Regions from separate parts of the Paraburkholderia aromaticivorans genome, predicted to be linked through region 2. Evidence: predicted binding sites of a transcription regulator. Region 2 holds the regulator's gene; the other holds the start of a gene.
The links. Region 2 encodes HrcA, which represses chaperone genes, less so after heat shock. Its sites were predicted from a motif close to TTAGCACTCNNNNNNNNNGAGTGCTAA; they were not measured.
Positions count from the first base shown of each region.

Region 1 (15,138 bases), on a different replicon from region 2:
GCGCCTCCCGCAAACATATCGTGCGGGCGGTCGATGCGAGTCTCAAACGCCTCAATACCGACTACATCGACCTGCTCTATATCCATCGCGAAGACCACGACACCCCGGTCGAAGAAACCGTGCGGGCGCTCAACGACCTGATTCAGGCTGGCAAACTCCGCTACTACGGCCTGTCGAACCATCGCGCGTGGAAGATCGCCGAGTTCAGCCACACCGCGCAGGCACTCGGACTCGATGCGCCGGTGGCGAGCCAGCCGCTCTACAACATCGCCAACCGTCAGGCCGAGGCTGAGCAATTGACGGCTGCGCACCGCTACGGGCTCGGCGTGATTTCCTATAGCCCGCTCGCGCGTGGCGTGCTGACGGGCAAGTACGAACCGGGCGCGGCGCCCGGCGCCGACACGCGCGCGGGCCGCAGCGACCGGCGTCTGCAGCAGACCGAATGGCGTGCCGAATCGCTCGAACTGGCGCGGCGCGTGCACGAACACGCGCAAGCGCGGGGGCTGTCCGCCGGGCAATTCGCCCTCGCGTGGGTGCTCAATAGCCGCTATATCAGTTCGACCATTGGCGGCCCGCGGACCGAAGCGCAGTGGCGCGATTATCTGCCGGCGCTGCGCTACCGCCTGACGGCCGAAGACGAAGCATTCGTCGACTCGCTGGTCACGAGCGGGCACCCGTCCACGCCGGGGTTCAACGATCCGGGGCATCCGTTCTTCGGGCGAATTGCGCGTCACGGCGCGTCCGAAGATGGGCAAGCGCCCGTTCAGCAGGGGTGAGCATGCGCTTCGAGCGCCGCCCGTTCATGCCGACTTCGCCGGCTTTCCTGTGCGCCGGCACAGCGGCCGTCTTGCCGGCGCTCGCGAAACAGCAGCCTCTGAAATTCACAGCGTAGTCACACCGTTCAATCACCCATTCTCCGCACTTCAATCATCATGTCCCGACCTGTTGCCGCACCATCCTCTGTCCGACGGCGCGTTACCGGCGCTTTACTACTGGCTGCCACGCTTGCCGGCTTCTCCGCATTCACCGCCTACGCCGCCGATAGCGGCGGCACCGCACAGGAGCTGCGCGTGGGTTTCGTGCCCGGCCCCTATGCCGACGAATTCAAGGCCGGTGTCGAGCCGCAATTGCGCAGGAAAGGCTATGCGGTCAAATACGTCGAGTTCAGCACCGGCCTCGAAGCGAACCAGGCCGTCTACCGCGGCGAGATCATCGCCGACGTGATGCAGCACGAGGTCTATCTGAAATCGTATAACGACCGCAACGGGACCGATCTGGTGGGCGTGGTGCAGGTTCCGACGCCGCCGATGGGACTCTATTCGAGCAAACACCATTCGCTCGCGGAGGTCAAACCGGGCACCCGCGTCGCGGTGCCGAACGATCCGGTCAATCTGGAACGCGCGCTGAAGATACTCCAGCGCATCGGCTGGATCAGGATCAAACCGAACCCGAATCCCGTGGACGTCACCGAACGAGACGTGATCGCCAATCCGGCCGGCATCAAGATCGTCCCGCTCGAATCGGCGCAGGCGCCACGCGCACTCGACGATGTCGATTACGCCGCGATCCAGGGCAACTTCGCGATCTTCAGCGGTCACAAACTGACCGATGCGCTCGCGCTCGAAGACATGACGCCCCCGTATATCAACCAGGTCGTCGTGAAGGCATCCAACCGCAACGCACGCGCCACTCAGGATATCGTGCAGGCGTATCAGTCGGTGGATTTCCAGCGCGCGATTCGCGGCAATCGCTTTTATGACGGTTTCCGGCTGCCGGCGTACTTCGGCAACGAGTGAGAGGGTTTGAGGGCTCGCGAGGGCGGCACCAAGCCGCCCCGCCTGAGCTCGCGGACTATGCCGCCTGCGCGTCGAAGGCCCGGCCGGGAATCGCGTCGAGCAGCGTGCGCGTGTACGGGTGTTGCGGCGCGCGCCAGATGTCCCGATGGTGCCCGCTTTCGACAATGCGCCCCGCCTGCATCACGTGCACGCGATCGGCGATATAGCGCACCACGGAAAGATCGTGCGAGATGAACAGATAGGCGAGCCCGAGATCGCGCTTCAGATCGACCAGCAGATTGAGAATCTGCGCCTGAATCGATACGTCGAGCGCGGACACGGGCTCATCGCAGATCAGCAGATCCGGTTCGAGCACCAGCGCCCGCGCAATTCCGATGCGTTGCCGTTGCCCGCCCGAGAACTCATGCGGAAAGCGCCCGAGTGCCGAGTTCGGCAATCCGACCCGATCGAGCATGGTGGCGATTCGTGAGCGGCGTTGCTGGGCGTTGCCAATACCGTTTACCACCAGCACCGTATCGAGAATCTCCGCCACCGTGCGGCGCGGATTGAGCGAGGCGTACGGGTCCTGAAACACCATCTGCACGTGACGGCGCAGCGGCCGCAACTCGCGCTCGCCCAACGGCACGAGATCGGTGCCGCGCAAACGGATGGCACCGCTCGCGGCCGGCACGAGCCGCATGATCGCCCTGGATAGCGTCGATTTCCCGCACCCGGACTCGCCGACGAGCCCGACCGTCTGACCGCGGGCAATTTGCAGCGACACGCCGTCCACGGCGCGCAGCGTGGTTTTGCCGTGGCGTTGCGGGTAGTCGATCCGCAGCTCCTGCAGTTCGAGCAACGGCGTTTCGCTGAGAGAGGCACCACGCCGGGCGGCATCGGCATCGGCATCGGCATCGGCATCGGCCACATATTGCCCGGTGCGCACCGAACGCGGCACCACGGCGAAGCCCGGCTTGCCGTCGTCGCCGATACCATGGCGGATTTCCGGCAGTTTCCAGCCGCGATAATGCAGATCGTCCGCGAGATTCAGCGAGGCGCCAAGCAGGCCGCGTGTATACGGATGTTGCGGTTGCGTGAAGAGCCGCGCAACCGGCGCCTCCTCGACCTTCTCCCCTGCCAGCATGACCGCGACGCGGTCCGCGTGCTGCGCGACGATGCCAAGGTCGTGCGTGATCAGCAGCAAGGACATCGACAGCTCGCGCCGCAAACCATCGAGCAGTTCGAGAATACGCGCCTGAATCGTGACGTCGAGCGCGGTGGTCGGTTCGTCCGCGATCAGCAGGCGGGGCCGGCAGGCCACCGCCATCGCAATCATCACCCGCTGGCGCTGGCCGCCGGACAGTTCGTGCGGGTAATCGAACACGCGCCGCCGCGGATCGGGAATCTGCACCAGGTCGAGCAATTCGACGGCACGTTTCCACGCCGCGGCTTTGGAGAGGCTTTCGTGCTGGCGCAACGTTTCGACGATCTGCGCGCCGATCGAGAGCACCGGATTGAGCGACGTCATCGGCTCCTGGAAGATCATCGAGATCTGCCGGCCGCGAATGTCCCGCATCTCGCGCGGCGGCAGATCGAGCAGCTCGCGGCCGTCGAAACGCAGGCTGCCCGTTACGCGCCCCGGCGTGGGCACGAGGCGCATCAACGAAAGCGCGGTCGCCGATTTGCCGCACCCCGATTCGCCGACCAGCGCCAGCGTCTCGCCTTGCGCGATATCGAAACTCAGGCCGCGCACCGCCTCGTGCGCGCCGAAACTGATGCGCAGGTCGCGTACTTCAAGCAGGTTTGCCACTGTGCATCCTCGAATACGTTGTTGGCCGCGTGATCGGCCGGGTAGTCAGACAGCCGGGGTCAAACGCGTTCGCGCAGGCGCGGATTGAGCGCGTCGTTCAGGCCGTCGCCCAGCAGGTTCAGCGCGAGCACCGCGAGCACGATGGCCGCGCCAGGAACGGCGGTCAGATACCATGCGGTGCGCAACGAATCGCGGCCGGCGCCGATCATGCCGCCCCAGCTGACCACGTTGGGATCGCCCATGCCGAGAAACGACAGCGACGACTCGATCAGAATCGCACTCGCCACCATCACCGACGCGGTCACGATGACCGGCGGCAAGGCATTGGGCAAAATCTCGCCGAAGATGATGCGCGCGTTGCTGAACCCCTGGCTGCGCGCGGCGAGCACGAAGTCCGCCTGGCGCAGCGAGCGGAACTCCGCGCGCACGATCCGCGCGACGGTCGGCCATGAGGCGATCCCGATCGCGAGCGCGATGATCGTCACACTCGGCCGGCCGATCGCGACGATCACGATCACCAGCAGGAACGACGGCACGGTCTGAAAGAGTTCGGTGATACGCACCAGCACGTCATCGATCACGCCGCCGAAGAATCCGCCCGTCGCGCCGACCAGCGTGCCGATCACGAGCCCGATCCCGGCCGACACCGCGCCGATCAGCAGCGATACGCGCGTGCCATGGGCAATGCCCGCGGCCACGTCGCGTCCGAGCGAATCGGTGCCGAGCCGGTATTGGGCGTCCGCGCCCGGCCATTCGAACGGCGCCGCCACCATGTCGAGCGGATCGCCGGGAAAGAGATGCCCCGCGCTCAGCGCGAGCGCGACAAAAGCCGCGAGCAGCACGAGCCCGGCAAGCGCGGACGGGTTGCGCAGCAAGGCGCGCCAGACTCCGCGCCCCGCCGCGCCGCGCTGTGGCACAGCGGGCGTGCTGCCGCGGCGCAGGCCGAACAGCGTACCGGCCAACTGGCGCCGCCACGCCGATGCCGCCGGTTCGGGCGGCGTGGAAATCAGATTGGAAGAATCGGAAGCCATGTCATCCCTTCGGGAAAAAGCGAGTGACGTCGACGCGATTTATCACGCGACGCGGGGGTCGAGCCATGCCTGCAGCAGATCGACCAGCACATTGGCGATGATCACCAGCAGCGACGACAGCAGCAGCACGCCGAGCAGCACGCTAAAATCGCGCGCCATCACGGCGTCGAGCGCAAGCCGCCCGAGGCCGGGCCAGCTGAACACCGTCTCGGTCACCGCGGCGCCGCCCAGCAAGGTACCGAAATGAATCCCGACGATAGTGGTGAGCGGCATCAGCGCATTGCGCAGCACATGGCGCACCGTGACACGCCACGGATGCAAGCCCTTGGCCTGCGCGGTGCGCACGAAGTCCTGACGTTGCACTTCCAGCATCGCGGCGCGGGTCAGACGTGCATAGATCGCGACGAAGAACGTCGCCAGCGTGACGGCCGGCAGCAGCACGTGCCGGGCTGCATCGGCGAAATAGGCGAAGCCGTGCAGTGGCACGCCGAGCGTGATGTTGCCGCCACTGGGCAGCCAGCCCAAATGCACCGAAAACAGCACGATGGCGAGTAGTCCGATCCAGAAGCCCGGCGTCGAATAGAACAGCAGGGCCAGCACGGAGAGCACACGGTCCGGCCACTTGCCGGCCCAATGCGCCATGACCGCGCCGAGCACGACGCCCGTCACAATCGCGAACGACAACGCCACGCCCATCAGCAGCAACGTATTGGGCAGGCGCGAGAGGATCAACTGCATCACCGGCATGTCGTAGCGCGGCGAATAACCGAGGCTGAAGTGCGACAGATGCGCAAGGTACGACCACAACTGGTGCAGCACCGGCTGGTCGAGGCCGAACTTCGCGCGCAGCACCTGCATGGTTTCCGCGGTCGCCGAGCCGGATTCGCCGGCGAGCACGTCGGCGGCGTCGCCCGGCATCAGCTTCAGCAGGAAGAAGTTGAGGATCACGATACCGATCACCGTGGGCAGCGCCTGCCACGCGGTACGCCGGAGAATCGCACCAAAACGCAAACCTCGACTCATCGTGCCGCTCCAGTCATGCGCTTAGATAGACATCCGCGAGATTGCCTTCGAGGCCTTGCGCGGACACCGTGTGGTTGTGAACACGCCGGTTCGCCAGCGTGACCATGCGCGGCGCGACGAGGTTGAGAATCGGCAGCTCGCGGTAGACGATCTGCTGGAACTGCTGATACAGCACGACGCGTTTGCTCTCGTCGGTTTCGACCGCGGCGCTTTCGAGCAGACGGTCGACCTCCGGATTGCTGTAGTGCGGCGCATTTGAAAACGGCACACCCGGACGGATATTCTTCGACCAGTAGAGACGCTGAACGCCCACGCTCGGATCGAATAGCGTATTGACGCCGATACTCGTGAAATCGAACTGGCGATCGGCGTACACGCGCTTCAGGAACGCGGGCAGGTCTTGCGAGCGAACCGTGACGTCGATGCCGACACGTCCGAGCGCCGATTTGACGTAGTCGGCCTGGCGCCGGTACATGTCGCCGTACGGCAGGAAGTCGTGCGTCAAATGGAAGCGCACGCCGCCGTCCTTGCGCGGATAGCCCGCGGCGTCGAGCAGCTTTTCCGCGTTGCCGATATCGAACGCATACGGTGCGAGCCTGGCATCGTGATAGGGCGAGCCCGGTGTGATCGGCGTGGGCGACACGTCGGCATAGCCATAGGCCACCGTGCGCTGCACGACCTGCGGATTGATCGCATGGGCGATGGCCTGGCGCACGCGCAGGTCTTTGAGGATCGGATGATCGAGATTGAAGTCGATCTCGGCGAGCGGATCCAGAAAGCGATAGCCGCGCGTTTCGAGCGCCAGTTGCGGCAATTGCGTGAGGCGCGGCAGATCCGTGAGCGGCACCGGATTCTCGCCGCCCAGATCGAGCGCGCCGGTTTCGAACGCGGCGGAACGGGCGGCCGCATCGGGAATCACCTTGAACACGAGGCTGTCGATGTACGGCTTGCCCGCGTCCCAGTAGTCCGGATTGCGCTCATAGACGATGTTGGCGCCCCGCGTCCACGATTTGAAACGGAACGGCCCGGTGCCGATCGGCGCGTTGTTGTGGGGATTGGATAGCGGATCGCCCTGCGCATACAGGTGCCGGGGCACGATGGGCGACTCGCCGGCCGACAGCGCTTTCAACAGATACGGCGCCGGCTTCGACAGCTCGATCACCGCGGTGCGCGCGTCCGGCGTGGCGACGCTCGTCACATTCGCAAACGTGCTGCGGCCCCGCGGATGCACCGACTTGAGCAGATCGATCGAAAACGCGACGTCGGCCGACGTGAATGGTTGCCCGTCGTGCCATTTCACGTTCTGCCGCAGGGTGAAGGTGTACTTCAGGCCGTCGGGGCTGACGGTCCACGCGGTGGCCAATTGCGGTTTCGGGCGCAAGTCGAAGTCATAAGCCAGCAAGCCTTCCAGCACCTTGGAACTCGCGACGAGCGCGGGTCCGGTGGTCTGAAAGATCGACACGAGCACAGGCGGCTCCGGATTGATCAACATGTTCAGCGTGCCGCCCCGTTTCGGTGCGCCGGCCTCGCCCTGGGCGAGCGCCAGCGCCGGCATGCCGGCCGTCGCGAGCGCCACGCCCGATGAAATAAGAAATTCGCGTCGATTCAACCGTGCCATGTAATCCAGATCCTTATGCCGATGTTTCGGGCCTCGCCGGCCGAATGGAATGTTGTCGTGTCGGCCATGCTGCTGCCGCAGCGCACACGATAAAGCGGCAATGCCGGTAAAAGAACCAATCGTTATGCATATGCAAAGCACTGTGCGGAGGAAAGGCCCATTGGCGGTTGTCGCCTTTCCTTTCGTTACGTCGCGGGACGACCGTTGCGCCAGCATACAAATAAGGATTGCGTATCTATTTTCCGGTGCTCGCGTTATCGCTAAAAAATCGGTGTTTTAGCGCGCAGTCGAGATAAATCGTCGATATCCATATCGAATTTGATTGTTTGTTTCATCGATTCGTTTTGCTTATCGTTTCTCGCCCGATTGAAGATTCTCCCCGGGCAATCACTTCTCCGACACGTCCTCAAAAACGATTCAAACAACCATGAAAAAACTGCTCTTCGCTTTCAGCGTTTCATCTCTCATGGCCGGCACGGCCAGTGCTCAAGGCAGCGTCACGCTGTACGGGATCGTGACCGGCAATGTCACGTACTCGAATAACGCACAGACGGCTGCAACGTCGCCCTCCGGCAAACCCAAAGGCGGCTCACAGGTGGCGCAATTCGATAGCGGGTCGTCGGGCCTCGCGTCGAGTCGCTGGGGTCTGAAAGGCGTAGAAGATCTGGGCGGCGGATTGAAGGCCCTGTTCCAGCTTGAGAACGGCTTCAGTGTGAACAACGGCGCAATCGGGCAAGGCGGCACGGAGTTCGGGCGCCAGGCGTGGGTCGGCGTGAATGGCGGCCGCTACGGCACGTTCACGTTGGGGCGCCAGGGCGACACCTCGGTCGAATTCGTGTCGCCATTGATCTACGGATGGTACTGGGGCAACCTCGCGATTCATCCGGCCGACTATGACAATCTGAACTTCACCCACCGGATCAACAATTCGCTCAAGTACCTCTCGGATTCCTTCAACGGCTTGCGTTTCGGCGCGCTGTACAGCGTGGGTGGCGTGGCTGGGAATGTCACGCAGAATCAGCTGTGGTCCACCGGCGCCAGCTACACGGGCGGAGCGTTCGCGATCGCGGCGTCGATCGTCAATGCGCGCAATCCGAATACCTCGCTATACGGCACCAATGCCAATGCGAGCGCCACGGGCAATAACCTCGGATCGGCAGGTTCGGCAACGGCCGCCGAATCCAATCCGGCCATTGCCGGCTTCGCATCGGCGAACACGCAACAAACGATTTCCGTGGCGGCAACCTACACGGCCGGCCGCGCGATTGTCGGCGCGGCCTACTCGACCACTCAATTCCGCGGACTGGGCTCGAACTCGTCGTTGAACACGCTGCACTATAGCGGCTCGACGAGGCTGAGCACCGTCAGTGCGAGCCTGCGCTTTCAGGCCACGCCGTTCCTGCGATTCGGCACGTCATTCGACTATACGGAAGGCGGCAGCGTGAACGGCAAGGAGAGCGCCAAATACGAACAGTTGAACCTTGGCGCGGCGTATTCGCTTTCCAAAGCAACCGACATTTACGTGACCGGCGCTTATCAGCACGCGAGCGGCACCGACTCGTTGGGACGGCCGGCGGTCGCGGCAATCGGCTATTTGACGCCGTCCACCACCAGCAACCAGGTGGCTGTCTCGGCCGGTATCAAGCATCTGTTCTGAAGCAAAGCAGAAGACCCCGGTCGACTACCGGATCGGGGTGCATGCCGTTATCGCATCGAGACGCGTCAACGGCATGCACCCCGCTTCAGTTCCGTCAGTGCACTTTGGGGAAACCGTGACGCTGTGCGAGCAGATCGAGAATGCGGCGCGTATCCGTGACGAAACGCCGGTTGCCCAGCGTCTGGGCATCGGCGGGCGCGGGCTGCCCGTCACCGAGAATCAGCACCGGCAGGCTCTGGTGTTCGGCGTCCAGCGCCTCGATCAGCTCGGCACGCGGTCGCGGGAACGGCAGCCGGCGAATGTCGAGACGGGCGTTGCGCGCGGGGTCGCTCGCCAGTAAACCTTCGATGGGTGCGCCATCCGGACAGATAAAGCGCTCGCCCGGATGGTCCGGATCGGTAAAACCCGGCTCCAGCAGTAACAGCAGATCTCGGCTCATGGTGTGCCCTGTTCGATCAAGGAGGTGAATGGCGCGCAGTGCGTTAGAACACGCGGCCTTCGGTTAGATGCGTGGTCACGCCGTTCAGCTCGTAGTCGCCTATCACGCGCGCCTTGTGCAGCAACGGGTTGTGACTGAAGATAGTGCGCAGATTGCGCCAATGACGGTCGAAATTATGAGCGCGGCCAGTGGCCGATGCCCCGCCAATCTCGAACAGACGCTCGCCGGCATAAAGCGCCAGCTTGCTGACCACGAGTTGCGTTTTTGCGGTGGCCAGCGCGCCTTCCAGCACCAGCTCTTCCGCATTGGGCGCGCTGCTGTGGATTGCATTCGCCGAGCGGTCGAGCGTGCGTGCGTTGGCCGCCACCAGCGCATCGATCGACAGGCTGTGCGCCGCCAGATCGCCGACCACCTGCTGCACGAAACCGTCCTCGCGCGCCGACGGTGCCGGACTATGCAGCACCGGCCGGCCGTATTGCGTCACATAGCGGCGCGCATCCGCGAGAATGTTCCGCACGATCCCCGCCGCGACTGTCACCAGATGCAATTGCCGCACTGCGCTGCCATGCCGGCCGGCAAGCGACGTATAGCCGCGTGTCGCGATCTCGTGAGAAAAGACCTGCACGTTGTCGAGCACGAGCGTGCCGCTTGCGGTCATGCGCTGCCCCATGCCGTCCCAGTCGTCGAGTACCTGCAACCCTTCGCGCGACACGGGAATCACGATCGACACTTTCTCGTCGCGTTCGTCCTGCACGTTGATCCGTGCATAGTCGGCGAATGCGGTGCCGGTCGAATAATACTTTCTGCCCGTCACGCGGAAGTGCTCGCCGTCGCGCGCGAGCTTCGTGACGATTTCGCCCGGCCTCGCCGTACCCAGCTCCGTCGACGCACCGCCGAAGATCGCCCCTTGCCGTATGCGTTCGATCTGCGTGTCGTTGAAGCTGGAGCGCGGCGATAACAGCAATTGCTCGGTCTGGTCGAAGTGAATCCGCAATGCGTGCGCCACATTCGACTCATGCGCGGCCAGCGTGGCGATCACGTGAAAGAGATCTTCCAGGCTTCCCCCCAGACCGCCCCACTCGACCGGAAAACGGAGCACGCCCAGACCGGATTCGCGAAACAGCCTGAAGCCGTCGAATGGCAGCTCGCGCCGCACCTCACGTTGCGCGGCGTCTTCGCCAATCGCCTGAGCCAGTGCCGGCAACCCGGCGAGTGCCGCTTCGAGCCTGGCGCGCGCCGTGGTGTCCTGAGAGACCTGCATGCGTTGATTCCTTATAAAAAACGCACGGATCGCATTCGATCCGCCTGGTTTGAGTGGGGAGATTGATCCGGCGCGCCGTCAGGCCATGCCGATATGACGGACCAGTATAGGGACGCGGCTCTCCGCGCAAGACCAGCGAATCGAGCTATGAATATGCGCGATTGTGAAATGCGAATTGCCGATAAGGATCGATGAATCCGTTATTGGAGCAACGCACGCCTCGTTTCTATACTCGATCCCGGTCAGCACTCACCAACGACGAGTGCCAGAAATTAACCGTGGAAATCGAACCATGAGCCTACGTCCCTTGCATGACCGCCTGATCGTCAAGCGTCTCGACCAGGAAAACAGAACCGCTTCGGGCATTGTGATTCCCGAGAGCGCCGCGGAAAAACCCGACCAGGGCGAAGTGATCGCCATTGGGCCGGGCAAGCGCGATAGCGACGGCAAACGCATCGAGCCCGATCTGAAAGTCGGTGAACGCGTGCTGTTCGGCAAATACGCCGGGCAATCGGTCAAGGTCGACGGCAATGAACTGCTCGTGCTGCGCGAAGAAGATGTGGTCGCAGTCGTCACTCAATAACGAACGGAGCGTCTAACCATGGCAGCAAAAGAAATCATCTTCAGCGACGTCGCCCGCTCGCGGCTGGTCGAAGGCGTCAACATTCTCGCCAATGCGGTCAAGGTCACGCTGGGTCCGAAAGGCCGCAACGTGGTGCTCGAACGCAGCTTCGGCGCGCCGATCGTCACCAAGGACGGGGTGTCGGTGGCGAAGGAAATCGAACTGTCCGACCGTGTGCAGAACATCGGCGCGCAGCTCGTCAAGGAAGTCGCGTCGCGTACCAGCGACGCCGCGGGCGACGGCACCACCACGGCGACCGTGCTCGCTCAAGCCATCGTGCGCGAAGGTCAGAAATACGTCGCGGCGGGCCTCAACCCGCTGGATCTCAAACGCGGCATCGACAAGGCCGTGGTCGCCGCAATCGACGAGCTGAAGAAGATCAGCAAGCCGACCACCACCAGCAAGGAAATCGCGCAGGTCGCGACGATTTCGGCCAACGGCGAAGAGTCGATCGGCCAGCGCATCGCGGAAGCAATCGACCGGGTCGGCAAGGAAGGCGTGATCACCGTGGAAGACGGCAAGTCGCTCGACGACGAACTCGACGTGGTGGAAGGTCTGCAATTCGACCGTGGCTACCTGTCGCCGTATTTCATCAACGATCAGGACAAGCAGGTTGCGGTACTCGATAACCCATTTGTGCTGCTGCACGACAAGAAAGTGTCGAACATCCGTGATCTGCTGCCGATCCTCGAACAGGTCGCGAAAGCCGGCCGCCCGCTGCTGATCATTGCGGAAGACGTGGAAGGCGAAGCGCTGGCCACGCTGGTGGTGAACAACATTCGCGGCATTCTGAAGACCGTGGCGGTGAAGGCGCCGGGCTTCGGCGACCGTCGCAAGGCGCTGCTCGAAGACATCGCGATCCTGACAGGCGGTCAAGTGATCGCTGAAGAAACCGGCCTGTCGCTCGATAAAGCGACGCTCGCCGAACTGGGTCAGGCCAAGCGCATCGAAGTGGGCAAGGAAAACACCACCGTGATCGACGGCGCGGGCGACAGCAAGAATATCGAAGCACGCGTCAAGCAGCTCCGCGTGCAGATCGAGGAAGCGACTTCCGACTACGACCGTGAAAAACTGCAGGAACGCGTCGCGAAGCTGGCCGGCGGCGTGGCGGTGATCAAGGTGGGCGGCGCAACCGAAATCGAGGTCAAGGAAAAGAAGGACCGCGTCGACGACGCCTTGCACGCCACGCGTGCAGCCGTCGAAGAAGGCATCGTGCCTGGCGGCGGCGTCGCGCTGATTCGCGTGAGGCATGCAATCAGCGGCCTGAAGGGCGTGAATGCGGATCAGGACGCCGGCATCAAGATCGTGCTGCGCGCGCTCGAAGAACCGTTGCGCCAGATCGTCACGAACGCCGGCGAAGAAGCGAGCGTGGTGGTCGCGAAGGTGGCGGAAGGCACGGGCAATTTCGGCTACAACGCCCAGACCGGCGAATATGGCGATCTGGTCGAGTCGGGCGTGCTCGATCCGACCAAGGTCACGCGCACCGCGCTTCAGAACGCGGCTTCGGTAGCCGGGCTGCTGCTGACCACCGACGCCACCGTTCACGAAGCACCGAAGGATGCGCCGGCCGCGGGTCAGCCAGGCGGTCCTGGCGCGGGCAGCCCGGGGCTTGATTTCTGAGAACTCGCCTCACCCGCCTGACACCAGGCGATTGACTCAGGAAGCACGGGCCGGTTGCGCTTCACGGCGAACCGGCCCGTTGCGTTTCCGCTTTCCTCACGCGGGCGTGACAGGCCACGATGCGTGTCCATAGCAGTTATCGCAATCCTGGCATTTCACGTCCGTTGGTGTGAACGCTCGTTCGTCCGTTCGCTTGCATCCGCGAGTCGAGCTACACCGTCAGGACGCGTCCAATGATGTGGACACCGCTGTGTAATCGTGGCCCGGCGCCCCCGGTTTAGCCCACCCGTCATCATTTCGAGCGTATTGGTACGCCTGCTCTAATCCGCGCCTCCCGTGCTGGCCGCGGCTCTCGCACACTCATTCAGCGTTTCTGCAACAAACTAAATATTGCGGTGCAGCAAAATAGGGCTAAACTCGGGTCAGGAGTCTGCGATTTGCGCTCACGGTCGTGCTGCGACGGAGGAATGTGCCATGACGACTCATGAGGCTTTACACGGTTCGAACACACCGGTTCTGCATGTCTTCGAGCAGGACGGCGGATGGCATTGGGGTATTACGACGCCGCGCGCAGCGGGGTCCGGATTCAAGGTGGTGGCGTTCAGCAAGGAAACCTTTCCGATCGAGGCCGCGGCCCGTAGCGACGGCGATCGGGCACTACGCTGCCTGTCAGGCGCCGATGTCCGCGAGTCGACGCATTGACGTCTCGCGCGTGATATCGGCCGGCGCTATCGCTCGCCGATCAGAGGTCCAGCGTTACCCCTGCATCCCCACCGGCATCCGCCGCAGCCGGATGCGACATACAGATCAGCGCCGCACCGGGTTCGATCTGCGCTTCGACTTCACCCTCGTACTCAACCTTTCCCGCCAGCACACGCGTCGAACACGTACCGCACACACCCGAGCGGCAACTCGACGGCGCGGCAATGCCGTGCGTTTCGGCAAGCTCCAGCAGGTTGCCGTCGCGCGGAAGCCACGGGATCGTGCGCGCCGAACGCGCAAACGTCACCGGTACGCTTTCGGCGCCTTGCACCGGCGCATCCCGTGCGCTTGTCTCGTCCCTCGCCGGCGTACGCCTGACGCTCGCCGGACCGAACGCTTCGAAGCGAATACGCTCATCCGCGACATTCAAGCCACGCAGTCCTTCGTAGAGGTCGCGCATGAACGACTCGGGCCCGCACAGATAGAAATCGTAGTCGTCGAAAAGCAGCGCGCGTTTCAATGCATCGATGCTGATGCGTCCACGCGATACGCCGCCGGCCGGTCCTGAACCAGCGCTATCGAAAAGATGCAGCGAAAGTGCCGAATTGCGTGCCGCGATCTGCTTCAACTCCACACTGAAAGGACGTTCGCGATCGTTGCGCGCGCCGTGAAAGAAAAAAAGCCGCCGCGCTTGCGCGCCGTTATCGCGCGACGCCGCCAACGCATGCCGGAGCATGGCGATCATCGGCGTGATGCCGATGCCGGCCGAAATGAAAACGGCGGGCCGCGCGCTGTCTTCTGCGTAGATGAACGCGCCGCGCGGCTTCATGGCTTCGATCTGCACGCCGGCAACCAGATGCTCGTGCAACCAGTTCGAGGCGACGCCTTCGCGCTTGACGCTGATCCGATACCGCTGCGGATCGTGCGCGTCGGAAAGCGTGTAGGTTCGCGTCAGCGGTGTGTCGAAACCCGGCGCCGGCACGCGAATCGGCAAAAACTGCCCCGGCTTGTACGGCGGCAACGGCGCACCGTCGATCGATTCGAAGTAGAAGGAACGAATCGACGGCGTTTCATCGACTACCGCGGCAACCTTGAGCGTGCGCCAAGGCGAGGCCACAACCGGCTTGCGCAGCGCCGCAGCGAACTGCGGGGCAAACTCCACGTCGGACCAGCGAAACGGCAATGCGCCCCGGCTGCGCCGCACTTCCCGCACATGAAAACGCACGAGCCGTTGCGCGCCTTCGAACGCCGCCAGTTCCGCGCCGTCCCAAACGACTTCCGCATCCGCCGCAACGTAGACCAGATCACCGCTCGCAAAGTCGATGAACAGCAAGCCGGCGCGCGGATCGTGGATCAGGTTGCCGATCGTGTTGAAGAAGTTATTGCCGCTGAAGTCGGGCGTCGTCAGCGTGTGCTCATCGTCGATACGCACGAAACCGGGCGGCCCGCCGCGATGCGACACGTCGACGCCGCGAGCGAGACCCGCGTCCTCGTCAAGATTCGCGCTCGCGATGAAAAACGTATCCGCGCTCGCCAGTAACGCGCGGTCGGCGTCGCTCAGTTGCGCCGCTATGTCCGGC
Region 1 is NZ_CP022990.1:430,728-445,865, reverse strand. Features, by position in the region: gene CJU94_RS21740 (aldo/keto reductase) at 1-776, shown strand, start outside; gene CJU94_RS21735 (MetQ/NlpA family ABC transporter substrate-binding protein) at 933-1,796, shown strand; gene CJU94_RS21730 (ABC transporter ATP-binding protein) at 1,852-3,585, opposite strand; gene CJU94_RS21725 (ABC transporter permease) at 3,645-4,616, opposite strand; gene CJU94_RS21720 (ABC transporter permease) at 4,659-5,639, opposite strand; gene CJU94_RS21715 (ABC transporter substrate-binding protein) at 5,653-7,257, opposite strand; gene CJU94_RS21710 (porin) at 7,685-8,914, shown strand; gene CJU94_RS21705 (DUF3088 domain-containing protein) at 9,009-9,353, opposite strand; gene CJU94_RS21700 (acyl-CoA dehydrogenase family protein) at 9,397-10,614, opposite strand; gene CJU94_RS21695 (co-chaperone GroES) at 10,907-11,197, shown strand; gene groL (chaperonin GroEL) at 11,216-12,856, shown strand; gene CJU94_RS21685 (hypothetical protein) at 13,331-13,558, shown strand; gene CJU94_RS21680 (pyridoxamine 5'-phosphate oxidase family protein) at 13,599-15,138, opposite strand, start outside.
Region 1: CJU94_RS21695 (co-chaperone GroES) is a predicted target of HrcA. The motif match lies at 10,857-10,883, and genes of this name have one in related genera.

Region 2 (15,138 bases):
GCCCTCGACCAGCGCCTTTTCGAACTGCTTGAGCAGATCGCGCTGCGGCTCCGTGAGCTTGACCGGCGTTTCGACTTGCACGTGCACGTACAGATCGCCGGCAATGCTCGAACGCAGGCCCTTGATCCCTTTGCCACGCAGACGGAACGTCTTGCCCGATTGCGTGCCTTCCGGCACCGTGAAGCTGGCGCGCCCGGCGAGGGTCGGCACTTCGATCTCGCCGCCGAGCGCCGCGGTGGTGAACGGAATCGGCATCTGGCAGTGCAGATCGTCGCCGTCGCGCTCGAACACCGAGTGCTGCTTGATGTGGATCTCGACATACAGATCGCCCGACGGGCCGCCGTTGATCCCCGGCTCGCCATTGCCGGCGGAACGGATACGCATGCCGTCGTCGATACCTGCCGGGATCTTCACTTCCAGCGTCTTGGTTTCCTTCACCTTGCCCGCGCCGTGGCAGTGGCCGCACGGGTCGGGAATGTAGGTGCCGGTGCCGTGACACTTCGGACAGGTTTGCTGAATGCTGAAGAAGCCCTGCGACATCCGCACCGAACCCGAACCGCTACAGGTCGGACAGGTTTCCGGCTTGGTGCCGGGCTTGGCGCCCGAACCGTGGCAAACCTCGCACGACACCCAACTCGGCACGCGAATCTGCGTGTCGTAGCCGTGCGCGGCCTGTTCCAGCGTGATTTCCATGCTGTAGCGCAGATCGGCGCCGCGATACACCTGCGGGCCCGCGCGGCCGCCACCGCCACGTGCGGCGCCACCGGCCGCCTGGCCGAAGATGTCGCCGAAAATATCGCCGAATGCGTCGGCAAAACCGCCAAAGCCTTGCGCTCCGGCACCGCCCATGTTCGGATCGACGCCCGCGTGGCCGTACTGGTCGTACGCGGCACGCTTTTGCGAGTCCGACAGCATTTCATAGGCTTCCTTCACCTCTTTGAAATGCCCTTCCGCATCCTTGTTGCCCGGATTGCGGTCGGGGTGGTGCTTCATCGCGAGCTTGCGATAAGCCTTCTTGATTTCGTCGTCGCTCGCGTTCTTTGCGACGCCCAGAACCTCGTAGTAATCCCGTTTCGCCATATCGGTTCAACGCCACTCGCGCAATGCGACGCGGTGGCTCCTCTTGAATGCTGGAGTCTAACGACTCGTCCGGCCGCTGTTTCATGCCCTTTCAACATGGCCTGAAAACAACGCCCTCCATAAAACAAATGTGCCCGGAGAGCCCCGAAAGGCTCGCCAGGCGCGATAACCGCTTTCGCACGTTCATGTCGCCCGGTTGGACGCAATCCCTTGTGCAGCCGGGCCGCACACATTGCTGTGTGCGGCTTTACGGTCGAAATGCGACCTGGCTTTAGTCTTTCTTGACTTCCTTGAACTCGGCGTCGACCACGTCGTCCTGCTGCTGGCTCGCGCCACCCGCCGATGCACCCGCGCCGCCCGCACCCGCCGCGCCTGCTGCCGCCGCTTCCGCGCCTTGCGCAGCCTGCATGTCCGCGTACATCTTCTCGCCCATCTTCTGCGAGGCGGTGGCCACCACTTCGATCTTGGCTTCGATCGCGGCCTTGTCGCTCGAACCGCTCTTCAGCGTTTCTTCGAGGTCCTTGAGCGCGGCTTCGATCTTTTCCTTCTCGGAAGCTTCCAGCTTGTCGCCGTATTCGGTGAGCGCCTTCTTCGTGCTGTGGACCAGCGCGTCGCCCTGGTTGCGGGCATCGGCCAGCTCACGCAGCTTGTGATCTTCTTCCGCGTTCGCTTCGGCGTCCTTCACCATCTTCTCGATTTCGGCTTCGGAAAGACCCGAGTTCGCCTTGATCGTGATGCGGTTTTCCTTGCCGGTCGCTTTGTCTTTCGCGCCGACGTGCAAGATGCCGTTCGCGTCGATGTCGAAGCTCACTTCGATCTGCGGCGTGCCGCGCGGTGCCGGCGGAATGCCTTCCAGGTTGAACTCGCCGAGCAGCTTGTTGCCGGCTGCCATTTCGCGTTCGCCCTGATACACCTTGATCGTCACGGCGCCCTGATTGTCGTCGGCCGTCGAGTAGACCTGTGCGTGCTTGGTCGGGATCGTGGTGTTCTTGTTGATCATCTTCGTCATCACGCCGCCGAGCGTTTCGATGCCGAGCGACAGCGGGGTCACGTCGAGCAGCAGAACGTCCTTGCGGTCGCCCGACAGAACCTGGCCCTGGATCGCAGCACCAACGGCCACGGCTTCGTCCGGGTTCACGTCACGGCGCGGGTCCTTGCCGAAAAATTCCTTAACCTTTTCCTGCACCTTCGGCATGCGGGTCATACCGCCGACCAGAATCACGTCGTCGATTTCGCCGACCTTCACGCCTGCGTCCTTGATCGCCACGCGGCAAGGTTCGATCGTGCGTTCGATCAGCTCTTCAACCAGCGCCTCCAGCTTCGCACGCGTGATTTTCAGGTTCAAATGCTTCGGACCCGATGCGTCGGCCGTGATGTACGGCAGGTTGATTTCGGTTTGCTGGCTCGACGACAGCTCGATCTTGGCCTTTTCAGCCGATTCCTTCAGGCGTTGCAGCGCGAGCACGTCTTTCGACAGATCGACGCCCTGCTCTTTCTTGAACTCGCCGATGATGTAGTCGATGATGCGCTGGTCGAAGTCTTCACCGCCCAGGAACGTATCGCCGTTCGTGGACAGCACTTCGAACTGCTTTTCACCGTCGACGTCCGCGATTTCGATGATCGACACGTCGAACGTACCGCCGCCCAGGTCATACACCGCGATCTTGCGGTCGCCCTTCTCGTTCTTGTCCAGGCCGAAAGCCAACGCGGCCGCGGTCGGTTCGTTGATGATCCGCTTCACTTCCAGACCGGCGATGCGGCCTGCGTCTTTGGTGGCCTGACGCTGGCTGTCGTTGAAGTACGCGGGAACCGTGATCACGGCTTCCGTGACCGGCTCGCCGAGGTAGTCTTCAGCGGTCTTCTTCATCTTGCGCAGCACTTCCGCCGAAATTTGCGGCGGAGCGAGCTTCTGATCGCGCACTTCGACCCATGCGTCGCCGTTGTCGGCTTTCATGATCTTGTACGGCATCAGGCCGATGTCTTTCTGCACTTCTTTTTCTTCGAAGCGGCGGCCGATCAGACGCTTGACCGCGTACAGCGTGTTCTTCGGGTTCGTGACCGACTGACGCTTCGCAGGCGCGCCGACGAGAATCTCGCCGTCTTCCATGTAAGCGATGATCGACGGCGTGGTGCGCGCGCCTTCCGAATTCTCGATCACCTTGACCGAATTGCCTTCCATGATCGCCACGCACGAGTTGGTCGTGCCGAGGTCGATGCCGATGATTTTGCCCATTTTTACTAATCTCCTGACTTTGATCGCTGCGGGAAGCGCCTTGTTTGCCCAGCTGGCGGTAAGGCGATCCGCTCTCAATTCCTACCTGCACTCAACATAAGTGCGTCCGCATCGTTTTCAAGACCTCTTTTACGATGCGGTCTTTAATTTTTTTCAATCGGCCGAACTTTCGGCCGGATTTGTTCCATCAAGGTACTCGCCGGCGGTTTTTGCGGCATCGATCGCCCGGATCTTCTCCCGCGCAGCCGCGACCGCGGCCTCGAACTGCCCGAGGCCATGCCAGCCGGTTGCCCGGCCGAGCCGCTTGCCGCGGTAAAAGAAGAACCACGTGGGCACGCCGTGCAGCAGGAAGCGCCGGCCCAGTTCGCGATGCTCGTAAACGTTGCTGTGAAACCATTTGAGACCGAGCGCGCGAATCGCGTCCGGCTGCGCCAGCATGGCTTTCTTGGCGATCTCGCAGTTGTAGCAGTCGAGACCCCAGAAGAACACCACGGCCAGTTGGTCCCCCGCCTCGGCGAGCCCGGCGTCGAATGACTCGGCGCTGAGCTCCTGCATTCCGAAGGCGGCGAATGCGGAGGCGTCGACGGGAATGCTGGCCATGGCAATGCCTGCCGGACGTAGCGGCTTACAGAAGCCCTGTGCCGATTACTTCGGGGCAGCGACGGTCACGAGTGCCGGACGCAGCACCCGATCCGCGATCACGAAGCCTTTTTGCAGCACGGCCACCACGGTGTTCGGCTCCTGGTCGGCCGGAACCATGGAAATGGCCTGATGGCGGTGCGGGTCGAACTTCTCGCCAATCGGATTCAGGGCGACCACGCGACCCTTTTCCAGCGCGCCCGTGAGTTGGCGCAGCGTGAGTTCGACGCCTTCGCGCACCTTGGGCAGATCGTCGGACGAGTGGGCGACGGCGGCTTCCAGGCTGTCGATCACCGGCAACAGATGCTCGGCAAAAGTTTCAATCGCAAACTTATGAGCCTTGGCGACGTCTTCCTGAGCGCGGCGGCGCACGTTTTCGGTCTCGGCCTTAGCCCGCAGGAAGCTTTCCTGCAATTCGGCGATCTTCGCCTGAGCCTCGGCCAAAGCCGCTTGCTCGGCGCTCGCCGGCGAGTCGGTCGCCGCGTTCGCGGCCGCTTCCTGCTGAGGTGCCGCAGCCTCGGCGGCCTGGCGCGCGGTTTCGTCGGCGGGCGTGGGATTCTGGCTCGTCGGGTTCTCTTGCGTGTTTTCCATGTCGCTGAAAGTCGTTAAATGAGTAAAAGCCAACGGTGGCGGCCGCGCATCCAGGCTGACGCGATTTGTGCGTTGCAAAATCGCGACAGACTACTTCGCGAGCCACCGCAAATCAACACGGCAGATGAGGCCGGAAAGAACCATTTCAAGCGGTTCTACCGGATCTTTTCGCACCAAGGCTGGGCGGCGGAAATGCCCGGTTACAACCATTAATGCGACGCAATCAGATTGAGATTGAGTGCGGACGGCAAGTGGCCTATGCTCCAACAAAGCACCGGAAAAGACGCGTTAACCCTAATCTGACGTAAGCCTTTCCGACATATTGCAATTTCACCCGATTCGCCCGTCTTTATCCTGAACCTTCCCGAGGGGAGTACCGTGAAACTGACCTTTGCAATCTCGGTGGTCGCATTGGTTCTGATTGCGGGCACCACGACCATCTGCATGTCCGGGGCTGTCAACGACCGCACTACCGAATATGGTGGCGTGCACGCGACCATGGAACAATTGTTCAACCCCCACCTGAAAGTTTGTCGATAGTGCGCCGGTCGCGTTTGGTCGGTCGGCCGTGCAATGCGGCCGCCGGTTCGCGATACGTCTTGCGCCGCTCCTGTTCGACCTGCCGCTTCACCTTGCTCTCCTCGGTTTCCGCATAAAGCGTTTGCGCGATGCTCGCCGGGCCACGCACGTCGCACACGCCCAGCACCGCCACCTGCCAGACAATCCGTTCGATCTCGACCTCGACCAGGTCGCCGACCCGCACGTCTTTGGCCGGCTTGACACTGACGCCGTCAATGCGCACATGCCCTTTTTCGACGGCCGCCGCCGCGAGCGAACGCGTCTTGAAAAAGCGCGCCGCCCAAAGCCATTTGTCGATGCGTAGTTTCGCGCCCGCTTCGGTCGAAATCCGGTAGTTCATGAGCCCGCTCAAGCTCCCGTCGTATGCGGTACGGGCAGCGCCTGCACCGGCCAGCCCTGCAGATTTTGCGCGACGATTTCGCCCAGCGCGGCAATCCACGCCTGCGAGGCGTTCAGGCAGGGAATCCGATGGAAATCCTGGCCGCCCGCATGGAGGAACTCGTCACGCACTTCCATGCCGATTTCCTCGATGGTTTCGAGGCAATCGGCAGTAAAACCCGGACAGAACAGATCGGCGCGCCGCACGCCCGCCGCGCCCAACTCCTTGAGCGTGGGCGCGGTATACGGCTGCAGCCACTCTGCCTTGCCGAACCGCGACTGGAAGGTGATGCGGCACTCCACCGGCGTCAGTTCGAGCGCCTGCATCAGCAGCGCGCCGGTTTGCTGGCATTGCTCGTGATACGGATCGCCAAGATCCAGCGTGCGTTTGGGCACACCGTGAAAACTCAGCACCAGCTTGTCGCCCGAGGCGAAATCCGGCCGGCCGTGTTGATGCCAATAGTGATGAACCTGCGCGGCAAGCGCCGCAATGTAGGCCGGATGATCGGCGTACTGGCGCACCGTACGGATTTCCGGCTGATTGCGCATGCGCTTGAGGGCCGAAAAGGCCTCGTCGAACGCGGTGGCGGTGGTGGACGACGAATATTGCGGATACATGGGCATCAGCAGCACACGTTCGGCGCCGGCCAGCTTGAGCTGGTTCAGCATGGCCGGAATGCCCGGCGTGCCGTAGCGCATCGCGTAATCGACGAGCACCGTGTAGTCGTTCAGTTGCAGCAGATGGCGCAAGCCTTCGGTCTGCTTCTCGGTGAACACGCGCAGCGGTGAGCCTTCGGGCATCCACACCGTGGCGTACTTCTTGGCGGAGGCGCGGCCGCGGAACGGCAAGATCAGCAGGCGCAAGATGATTTGCCAGAGCAGCGCCGGAATTTCGACCACGCGCGGATCGGAGAGAAACTGCGCGAGATAGCGGCGGACCGCGCGCGGCGTCGGCGCGTCGGGCGTGCCGAGATTGATCAGCAGCACCGCGACACGATGTGACGTGGCGTTCTGAGAAGGCCGCTCGAGGTCGAAGCGCATAGGCAGCAGGGGTAACCCGTGTAGGCGGAGTATCGGTTCAGGTGGAAACCATTATAGCGGCGTGTTTCATGCACCGGTCCGCCGGACACCCCTGGCCATTCGGCCAATTGGCAAGCCGCGCGCCGTCACGCATTATTTGCGGCAGAAACCGGCGCGGCCGGGAGTCGAAGAAAGCTGTTTCTACTGCTGGCTCAGAGTCAGGGAAAGCAGGCGTGCGGTAATGTCCACAATCGGAATCACGCGGTTGTAGGCCATGCGGGTCGGTCCGATCACGCCCAGCGTGCCGACGATCTTTCCGTTCACCTCGTAAGGCGCGGTGACCACGCTCATTTCCTCGATCGGCACGAGGTTCGACTCGCCGCCAATGAAAATCTGCACGCCGGCCGCGTGACTCGACACGTCGAGCAATTGAAGGAGACTAGTCTTTTGGTCGAACACATCGAACAGCTTGCGCAGGCGCGCCATGTCCGACGACAGGTCGGCCACTTCGAGCAGGTTGCGCTCGCCGGAAATCAGCACGGTCTCGCCCGTGTCGGCTTCGTCCGTGCTGGCCGTGACGGCGGCGTGCATCAGCGTGGTCATGTCGCCGCGCAGTTCGTCGATTTCTTCGCGCAGGCGGCGGCGCACGTCGTCGAACGAGAGGCCCGCGAAGTGCGCGTTGATGTAGTTGGAGGCTTCAACCAGTTGCGACGGCGAGAAATCGCGCTGGGTCGCCATGATGCGGTTCTGCACGTCGCCTTCCGGCGTGACGATGATCAGCAGAATGCGCTTGTCGGACAAACGCATGAACTCGATCTGCTTGAACACGTGGCTGCGCCGCGGCGTCAGCACCACGCCCGCGAACTGCGACAGATTGGACAGCACGCTTGCCGCCGCAGCAACGACTTTCTGCGGCTCACCCGCCTGCAGCGTGGTCTTCACGGTGCGCATCACCGCTTCTTCGTCGGCGGCGGACTCCACCGTCAGCATGGTATCCACGAACAGGCGGTAGCCGCGCGGCGTGGGAATGCGGCCTGCGGAAGTATGCGGACTGATCACGAGCCCCAGGTCCTCGAGGTCGGACATCACGTTGCGGATGGTTGCGGGACTCAGTTCGAGGCCCGAATAGCGCGACAACGTGCGCGAGCCGACCGGCTGACCCTCGGCGATGTAGCGCTCGATCAGCGTTTTGAGGAGGGTTTGTGCGCGAGGATCTAGCATGACGGAAAATTTTAGCTCAATGGCACGACTACCGCGAGCGCTAGGGGCGCCCATCCCTGACGAACGCGCCACCGCTTGCCGCTGCGGCACGTTGCCTTCGGTCCGGCCCGTTGGCCGGCGTTCAGCCCGGCGCGTTGCGGATCATCGCGCGGACCACCGGGCGGACCGCCTTCCGGGCCGCCCGGCGGCCGGTACCTCATTGCACTTTAACCGGCGCGCATGTCATCAAGGCTTCACCATTCTAACGATAATCGCGAGATGCGCTGGCGGCCCGCGCGGGCCGGGCCGCCACCGGGGTCTGTCTACGGTTCTTTTCAGGCCCTACCTATGGTGTAATGCCGGCATGCAAGTGACCAGCCAGTTCAAGACCGTCGCGCTCGTCGGGCGCAACAATACGCCGGGCATCGCCGAGCCGTTGACCGCGCTCGCCTTGTGCATCGCAAAGCGCGGCTTCGAGGTCGTGTTCGAAGCCGACACCGCCGCCGAGATCGGCGTCACCGACTACCCGGCGCTGCGTCCCGCCGAGATCGGTGCGCGCGCCGACGTGGCCGTGGTGCTGGGCGGCGACGGCACCATGCTCGGCATCGGCCGCCAGCTGGCGCCATACCGCACGCCTTTGATCGGCATCAACCACGGGCGGCTTGGCTTCATCACCGACATTCCGATCTCCGACATGCGCGAGATCGTGCCGCAAATGCTGGCCGGCAATTTCGAACGCGAAGAACGCGTGCTGCTCGAAGCGCGCATCATGCGCGACGGCACCCCGATCTATCACGCGCTGGCCTTCAACGACGTGGTGGTCAACCGCAGCGGCTTCTCGGGCATGGCGGAACTGCATGTCTCGGTGGACGGCCGCTTCATGTACAACCAGCGCTCGGACGGCCTGATCGTGGCTACGCCCACCGGCTCGACCGCCTACGCGCTGTCTTCGCAAGGGCCGATTCTGCATCCGCAGTTGCAAGGCATCGTGCTGGTGCCGATCGCGCCGCACGCGCTGTCGAACCGTCCGATCGTGCTGCCGGACGATTCCAAGGTGAGCATCCAGATCGTCTCGGGGCGTGAAGTGAACGTCAATTTCGACATGCAGTCGTTCACCTCGCTCGAACTGAGCGACACGATCGAAGTGCGCCGCTCGCGCCATACAGTGCCGATGCTGCATCCGGTCGGCTACAGCTACTTCGCCACGCTGCGCAAGAAGCTGCACTGGAACGAGTACCCGTCGCACGAAGAAGACCCCAAGCCCTGAGCGGCAAGGACACCCGGAACGCGAACGCCGCCGCTGCCGAACCCTGACTACCCAGCTCACCAGACGACCTCCATGCTTCGCCACCTCTCGATACGCGACTTCGTCATCGTCGCCGCGCTCGATCTCGAATTCGACAGCGGCTTCACTGTTTTCTCCGGCGAAACCGGCGCCGGCAAGTCGATCCTGATCGACGCGCTGGCGCTCGCGCTCGGCGCCCGCGCCGACGCGAACGTCGTGCGCACCGGCGAAAGCCGTGCGGACATCACCGCCGAATTCGAGACTCACGCGCAGCTCGAGCACTGGCTCGACGAGCAGGCGCTCGGCACGACCGGTGCCGACGGGCATCACGGCAGCACCGTAATGCTGCGGCGCGTGGTGGATGCCAACGGCCGTTCGCGGGCCTTTATCAACGGCACGGCCGCGACGCTCGCGCAGTTGCGCGAGGTCGGCGAAATGCTGGTGGATATTCATGGCCAGCACGCGCACCAGTTGCTGATGCGTCCCGACGCCCAACGCGAACTGTTCGACACGCACGCGGGCCTGTCCGACACCGCGGCGACCGTCACGCGGGCATGGCGGGCATGGCGCGAAAAGGTTCAGGCGGTCGAGCACGCGCAAACGCGCGACCGTGAGCTGCAACTGGAGCGCGAGCGGCTCGCCTGGCAGCTCGCCGAACTGGACAAGCTCGCACCGCTGCCCGGCGAGTGGGAAGAGGTCAACGCCGAGCATCGGCGGCTGTCGCATTCGGCCAATCTGATCGACGGCGTGCAAGGCGCACTCGGCGCGCTGTCCGAATCGGACGAGGCGATGATCACGCATCTGTCTTCGATCGTGTCGAAGGTGCGCGATCTGGCGGAAATCGATCCCGCTTTGAACGACGTACTCGCCGCACTCGAGCCGGCCGAAATCCAGCTGCAGGAAGCGGCTTATTCGTTGAGCCATTACGCGCAAAAGCTCGAACTCGATCCGGAGCGGCTGGCGCAGGTCGAAAAGCGCCTCGACGCATTGCATTCGGCGGCGCGCAAATTCCGTCTGCAGCCGCAAACGCTGCCTGAGGAACACGAGGCGCGTCGCGCGCAACTGGCCGCGCTCGACGCGGCCGCCGACCTCGACAGCCTGCACGCCGCCGAAGCCAAGGCCAGGGAAGACTTCCTCACCGAGGCGAAGAAACTGTCCAAGGCGCGCGCCAAGGCGGGCAAGGCACTGGGCGCGGCGGTCACCACGGGCATGCAGGAACTGTCGATGAAAGGCGGCAGCTTCGAAGTCGCGCTGGTGCCGCTGCCCGAAGGTGGCGCGCATGGGCTCGAACAGGTCGAATTCCGCGTCGCCGGCCATGCCGGAGTGCCGCTGCGGCCGCTCGCGAAGGTCGCCTCGGGCGGAGAACTGGCGCGGATCAGCCTCGCCCTGGCGGTGATCGCAAGCGCCGCGAGCCCCACACCCACGCTGATTTTCGACGAAGTGGACACCGGTATCGGCGGCGGCGTCGCCGAAGTGGTCGGGCGGCTTCTGCATCAGCTCGGCCAACAGCGCCAGGTGCTATGCGTTACGCACTTGCCGCAAGTCGCCGCGCGCGGCGACCATCATTTCCAGGTGGCCAAAGCGGGCAACGGCAAAGGCGGCACGGTCAGCAGCGTGAACTCGCTCGACAAGGCGAGCCGCATCGAAGAAGTGGCACGCATGCTCGGCGGCCTGGAGATCACCCCGACCACCCGCAAGCACGCGAAGGAAATGCTGGCGGCCTAGTTTTTCGCGAGACGGGGGACATCCCCCGTCATCCGTCGCGATCAACCCGCGCCTTCAGCCAAACACGCGCTTCCACAGCCCCAGCACGGCTTCACGCTCGGTCGCCACCAGCGCCGGCTCGACCCGCGCCTTCTCCATCCCGTCGAGCCGCAGCTGGTGTTGCAGCTTGCGGTAGGTGCGATACGCCGCGCCGACCGTCTCCGCTTCCGCCTCGCTCATCAGGCCGAAGCGCGACACTTCCCGCAGCAGCGCAATGTTGCCGGTATTGCGGATCAGTTCGGGATCGCTCGCCGCGTGCAACAACACCCAGTACTGCACGGTGAATTCGATATCCACCATTCCGCCGCGGTCGTGCTTCAGGTCGAAGAGCGCCGTATGGTTCGGATGTCCGGCCTCCACGCGCTCGCGCATCTCGACGATCTCCGTGGCGAGCGACGCCGCTTCGCGCGGCGTGGTCAGCACCTGTTCGCGGATGGCCTCGAATTTCGCGCCGATCTCGGCGTCGCCCGCGCAGTAACGGGCGCGGCTCAATGCCTGATGCTCCCACACCCACGCCGTATTGGCCGCGTCGCCCTCGCGCAACTGGTAACGGCGAAACGCGTCCAGATCGGTGACGAGCAGACCCGACTCGCCATTCGGCCGCAGCCGCAAGTCCACGTCGAACAGGGTGCCCGCGCCGGTGGCGGTGGTGAGCCAGGTGATCAGGCGACGCGTGTAGGTGGAGTAGACGTCGGCCGCGGCATCGTCGGGGTCGTCATAGAGAAAGATCACGTCCAGATCGGATGCGTAACCCAGTTCCTTGCCCCCCAGCTTGCCGTACGCGATCACCGCGAAGCGCGGCACATCGCGATGGCGCTTCGGCAACTGCTTCCAGACGGCTTCGAGCGTGACGTCGAGCACCGCGTCGGCGAGTTCGGACAGCCGGTCGCTCACGTGTTCGACGCTCAGCTTGCCAGCCAGATCGATCAGCAGAATGCGGAACACTTCGGCCTGATGCGCGTGACGCAGCAGGTCCATCTGCTGTTCCACACCGTCGGCGGCGGCCAGACGCAGGCGCAAGGTGCGCTTGAATTCAGGCCAGTCGAACGGACTGTCCATCGCCTCGTCGTCGAGCAGTTCGTCGAGCAATTGCGGATGCCGGATCAGATAGCCGGCCGCCCAACGCGAACCGCCGAGCACCGAGAGCACGCGATGCAGCGCCTGCGGATATTCGGTCAGCAGCGCCAGATAGGCGCCGCGCCGGCTCACCGCCTCGAGCAGGTCGAAGAAGCGCGCCACGGTATCGCCGCGCCGTTCGGCGGGCTCGAGCGTGCGGGCGGCTTCAAGCGCACGTTGCGCGACGATGTCGAAACGCTGCCGGCTGCGCTCGGCCAGCCCCGCGTAGCGCGACGACTGCCAGACCGCGCGCAGCCGCGCCAGCAGTTCGCCCGGCTCGGCCACGCCGAGTTCGGTCAGGCGCGCCTGCAGGACTTCGTCGGCGCTGTCGTCGGCAAGGGCGCTGCTCCACACCCACGCGGCGGCGCCGTCTTCGGGTGCGCCGCAGCCGTCACGGCCGCTCACCTTGTCGGCGAAAATCTGATCGAACTGCTGTTCGACGAATTCACGGTGCGCATCGAGCTTCGCCATCAACGTTGCGTAGTCGTCGCAGCCCATGGCGCGCGCGAGCGCCGCGCGCTCCTCGGGCGCGACCGGCATGGCATGGGTCTGCGCGTCGTTGCGGTATTGCAGACGGTGTTCGAGTTCGCGCAGGAAACGATACGCCTGCGAGAGCTTCACGCAGACCGACGAGTCGATCAGCCCGTGGGTGGCCGCGTGCCGCAGCACAGCCAGGGTCGGCCGCACGCGAAAGCCCGCGTCCTGGCCGCCACGGATCAACTGGAACACCTGCGCGCTGAATTCGATTTCGCGGATGCCGCCCCGCCCGAGCTTGATGTCGTCGGCCTTGTCGGGCCGCATGGAGGCGCGCCGCTGCGCCTCCTGGCGAATCTGCAGATGCAGCGCGCGAATCGCGCTGATCACGCCGAAGTCGAGATAGCGGCGGTAGACGAACGGCGTGACGATCGCGTCGAGCTGCTTCTGCAGCCGCTGCGCCGCTTCGCTCGCGCCTTCGGACACGAGACGTCCTTTGATCCACGCGTAGCGCTCCCACTCGCGGCCTTGCACGTAGAAATATTCTTCGAGCATGCCGAGGCTGCAGACGAGCGGTCCCGAGTCGCCGTTCGGCCGCAGCCGCATATCGACCCGGAACACGTAGCCGTCGGCGGTGACTTCGGCGAGCGCGCCGATCAGGCGCTTGCCGAGGCGCGTAAAAAAGTCCTGGACGGCGATCGACGAGCGCTGGCCGCCGGCTGTCTCGCCGTCCTCTTCATAGATGAAGATCAAGTCGATATCCGACGACACATTCAGCTCGCGCCCGCCGAGCTTGCCCATGCCCACCACGCCGAGCGCAAGCCGTTCGCCGTGCGGTCCGCGCGGCTCGCCGTAGAGCGCTTCGAGTTCGGCGGACAGCACGGCGAGCGCCCGCTGGATCGTCGTCTCGGCGAGATCGGTCATTGCGCCGGTGACTTCGGCGACGTCCGCCGCGCCCGTCAGATCGCGCTCCATCACGGCGCAAAACACTTCGGTGCGCAACTGGCGCAACGCCCGTTTGAGTGCATCTTCACTCAGCGGCGCACTGCTCGCGCCGGAGGCTTCGGCGCACAGCGCGTCGAAACGGGCGTCGATACGCTCCCGGGTCAGCGGCGCGGACGCGAGCGCCGCCACCTGCGCCACGAGTTGCGGACGGGCCGCCGCGGCACGCGCCGCGTAGTGTGAATAGCTGGAACTCAGGAGAGTGGCGTCTGTCATCAAGGGTCTGGCTCGCTCGTTGCTTGATCAGCGTGGTTCAATTCGCAGTAGCACACCGGCGCGGCAGCCTCGCGCAGGTCGCGAGACGGCGCGCAGACAGGGTTTGCAGGAAGTCCGCCCACGCTATCCCGTGTGTTACATTTCGTCGTTAATTCGCAAAACTACCATACGCCCACCCGCCGCAGCATGTCCGAGCGAAACGAATCCGCCGACCCTCACGAAACCGGGCAGGTCCGGCCTGTGAGCGGAAGCGACCATATCGTGCTGCGCCGGACCTTACACGTGGTCCTCGCGATCGCGCTCGTCCTGTACTTTGTTGCGACGGCTCTGTTTCTCGGTTTGCGCTACGTGGTGCTGCCGCGCGCCGACGCCTTCCGTCCGCGTATCGAAGCCATCGTTTCAGACAAGCTCCACGCACAGTTCACCATCGGCAAACTCGCGCCCTATTGGAGCGGCTTCCAGCCGGGCCTCGACGTCACCAATCTCGTGATCCGCGATCATGAAGGCAAAACCGCGCTGACGATTCCGCATGCCACCGCCACGCTCTCGTGGAAGTCGCTGTGGCAGTTTCGCCCCGCGCTGTCCAGCCTGATCGTGGATCAGCCGGACGTGCTGGTGTCGCGCAGCAGCGACGGCGTGCTCTCGGTGGCGGGCGTGCCGGTGCCGACGCGTCACAGCGGCAACGACATCCTGTCCACCTGGCTACTGCGCCAACAGGCAATCGTGGTGCGCGGCGGCGTGCTGCGCTGGCGCGATGCGCAGCATGACGCGCCGGAGCTGGCCCTGCGCGATATCCGGATCGCGATTCTCAACGACGGCTACGATCACCGGCTGGCGCTGCAGGCGCCCGCCGAAGGCCAGGTCCTGCACGGCCCGCTCGATTTCCGTACGAATTTCCGGCACGCGCCCCTCTCCGCCATTGGCAAGCCTATCAACTGGACGGGCCAGGTGTACGTCTCGACCGGCCCGGTCGATCTGCCGACGCTCGCGCGCTACGTCGATTTCCCGATCGAGACGTTTGCCGGCCGCATCGACAACGCCATCTGGATTGACTTCGCCGAGGGCCGCATGAAGTCGGCGGGCGGACAACTGGCCGGCACCGACGTCGCCTTGCGGGTGCGCCCGACACAGCCGAAGCTGCTCGTCCCGGTGGCCAATTTTTCGTGGCGCCTCGAAGCCGAACAGGGCGACTACAAACTGCAGCTGAGCCAGTTGCACGCGGAACTCGGCCAGCCGCCGCTCGACGACGGCACGCCGCTCACGCGCATGCTCGCCTTCAACACACTGAACGGACGCTACCGCACCGCCTCGCAGCAACACGGGCAACTGGTCAGCGTGAGCGGCGATCGCGTCGACCTGGGGATCCTGGCCGAATTCAGCCGCGCGTTGCCTCTTCCCAGGCGCCTCCTGAACAATCTGCTGCGCTACAACCCGCGCGGCCTCGTCGCCAACTATCTGATCGAAGTCGAGCGCGGCAGGCCGGAGTCCGGCGAAGCGGGCAGCGACCGCCGTCCGAGCGGTGCCGAACCGATCGAGCGCTATCGTTTCAAGGGCGATCTGC
Region 2 is NZ_CP022989.1:580,009-595,146, forward strand. Features, by position in the region: gene dnaJ (molecular chaperone DnaJ) at 1-1,080, opposite strand, end outside; gene dnaK (molecular chaperone DnaK) at 1,352-3,313, opposite strand; gene CJU94_RS02560 (thioredoxin family protein) at 3,467-3,913, opposite strand; gene grpE (nucleotide exchange factor GrpE) at 3,959-4,543, opposite strand; gene CJU94_RS02570 (RNA-binding S4 domain-containing protein) at 5,055-5,462, opposite strand; gene hemH (ferrochelatase) at 5,471-6,541, opposite strand; gene hrcA (heat-inducible transcriptional repressor HrcA) at 6,722-7,741, opposite strand; gene CJU94_RS02585 (NAD kinase) at 8,085-8,987, shown strand; gene recN (DNA repair protein RecN) at 9,060-10,730, shown strand; gene glnE (bifunctional [glutamate--ammonia ligase]-adenylyl-L-tyrosine phosphorylase/[glutamate--ammonia-ligase] adenylyltransferase) at 10,785-13,577, opposite strand; gene CJU94_RS02600 (YhdP family protein) at 13,764-15,138, shown strand, end outside.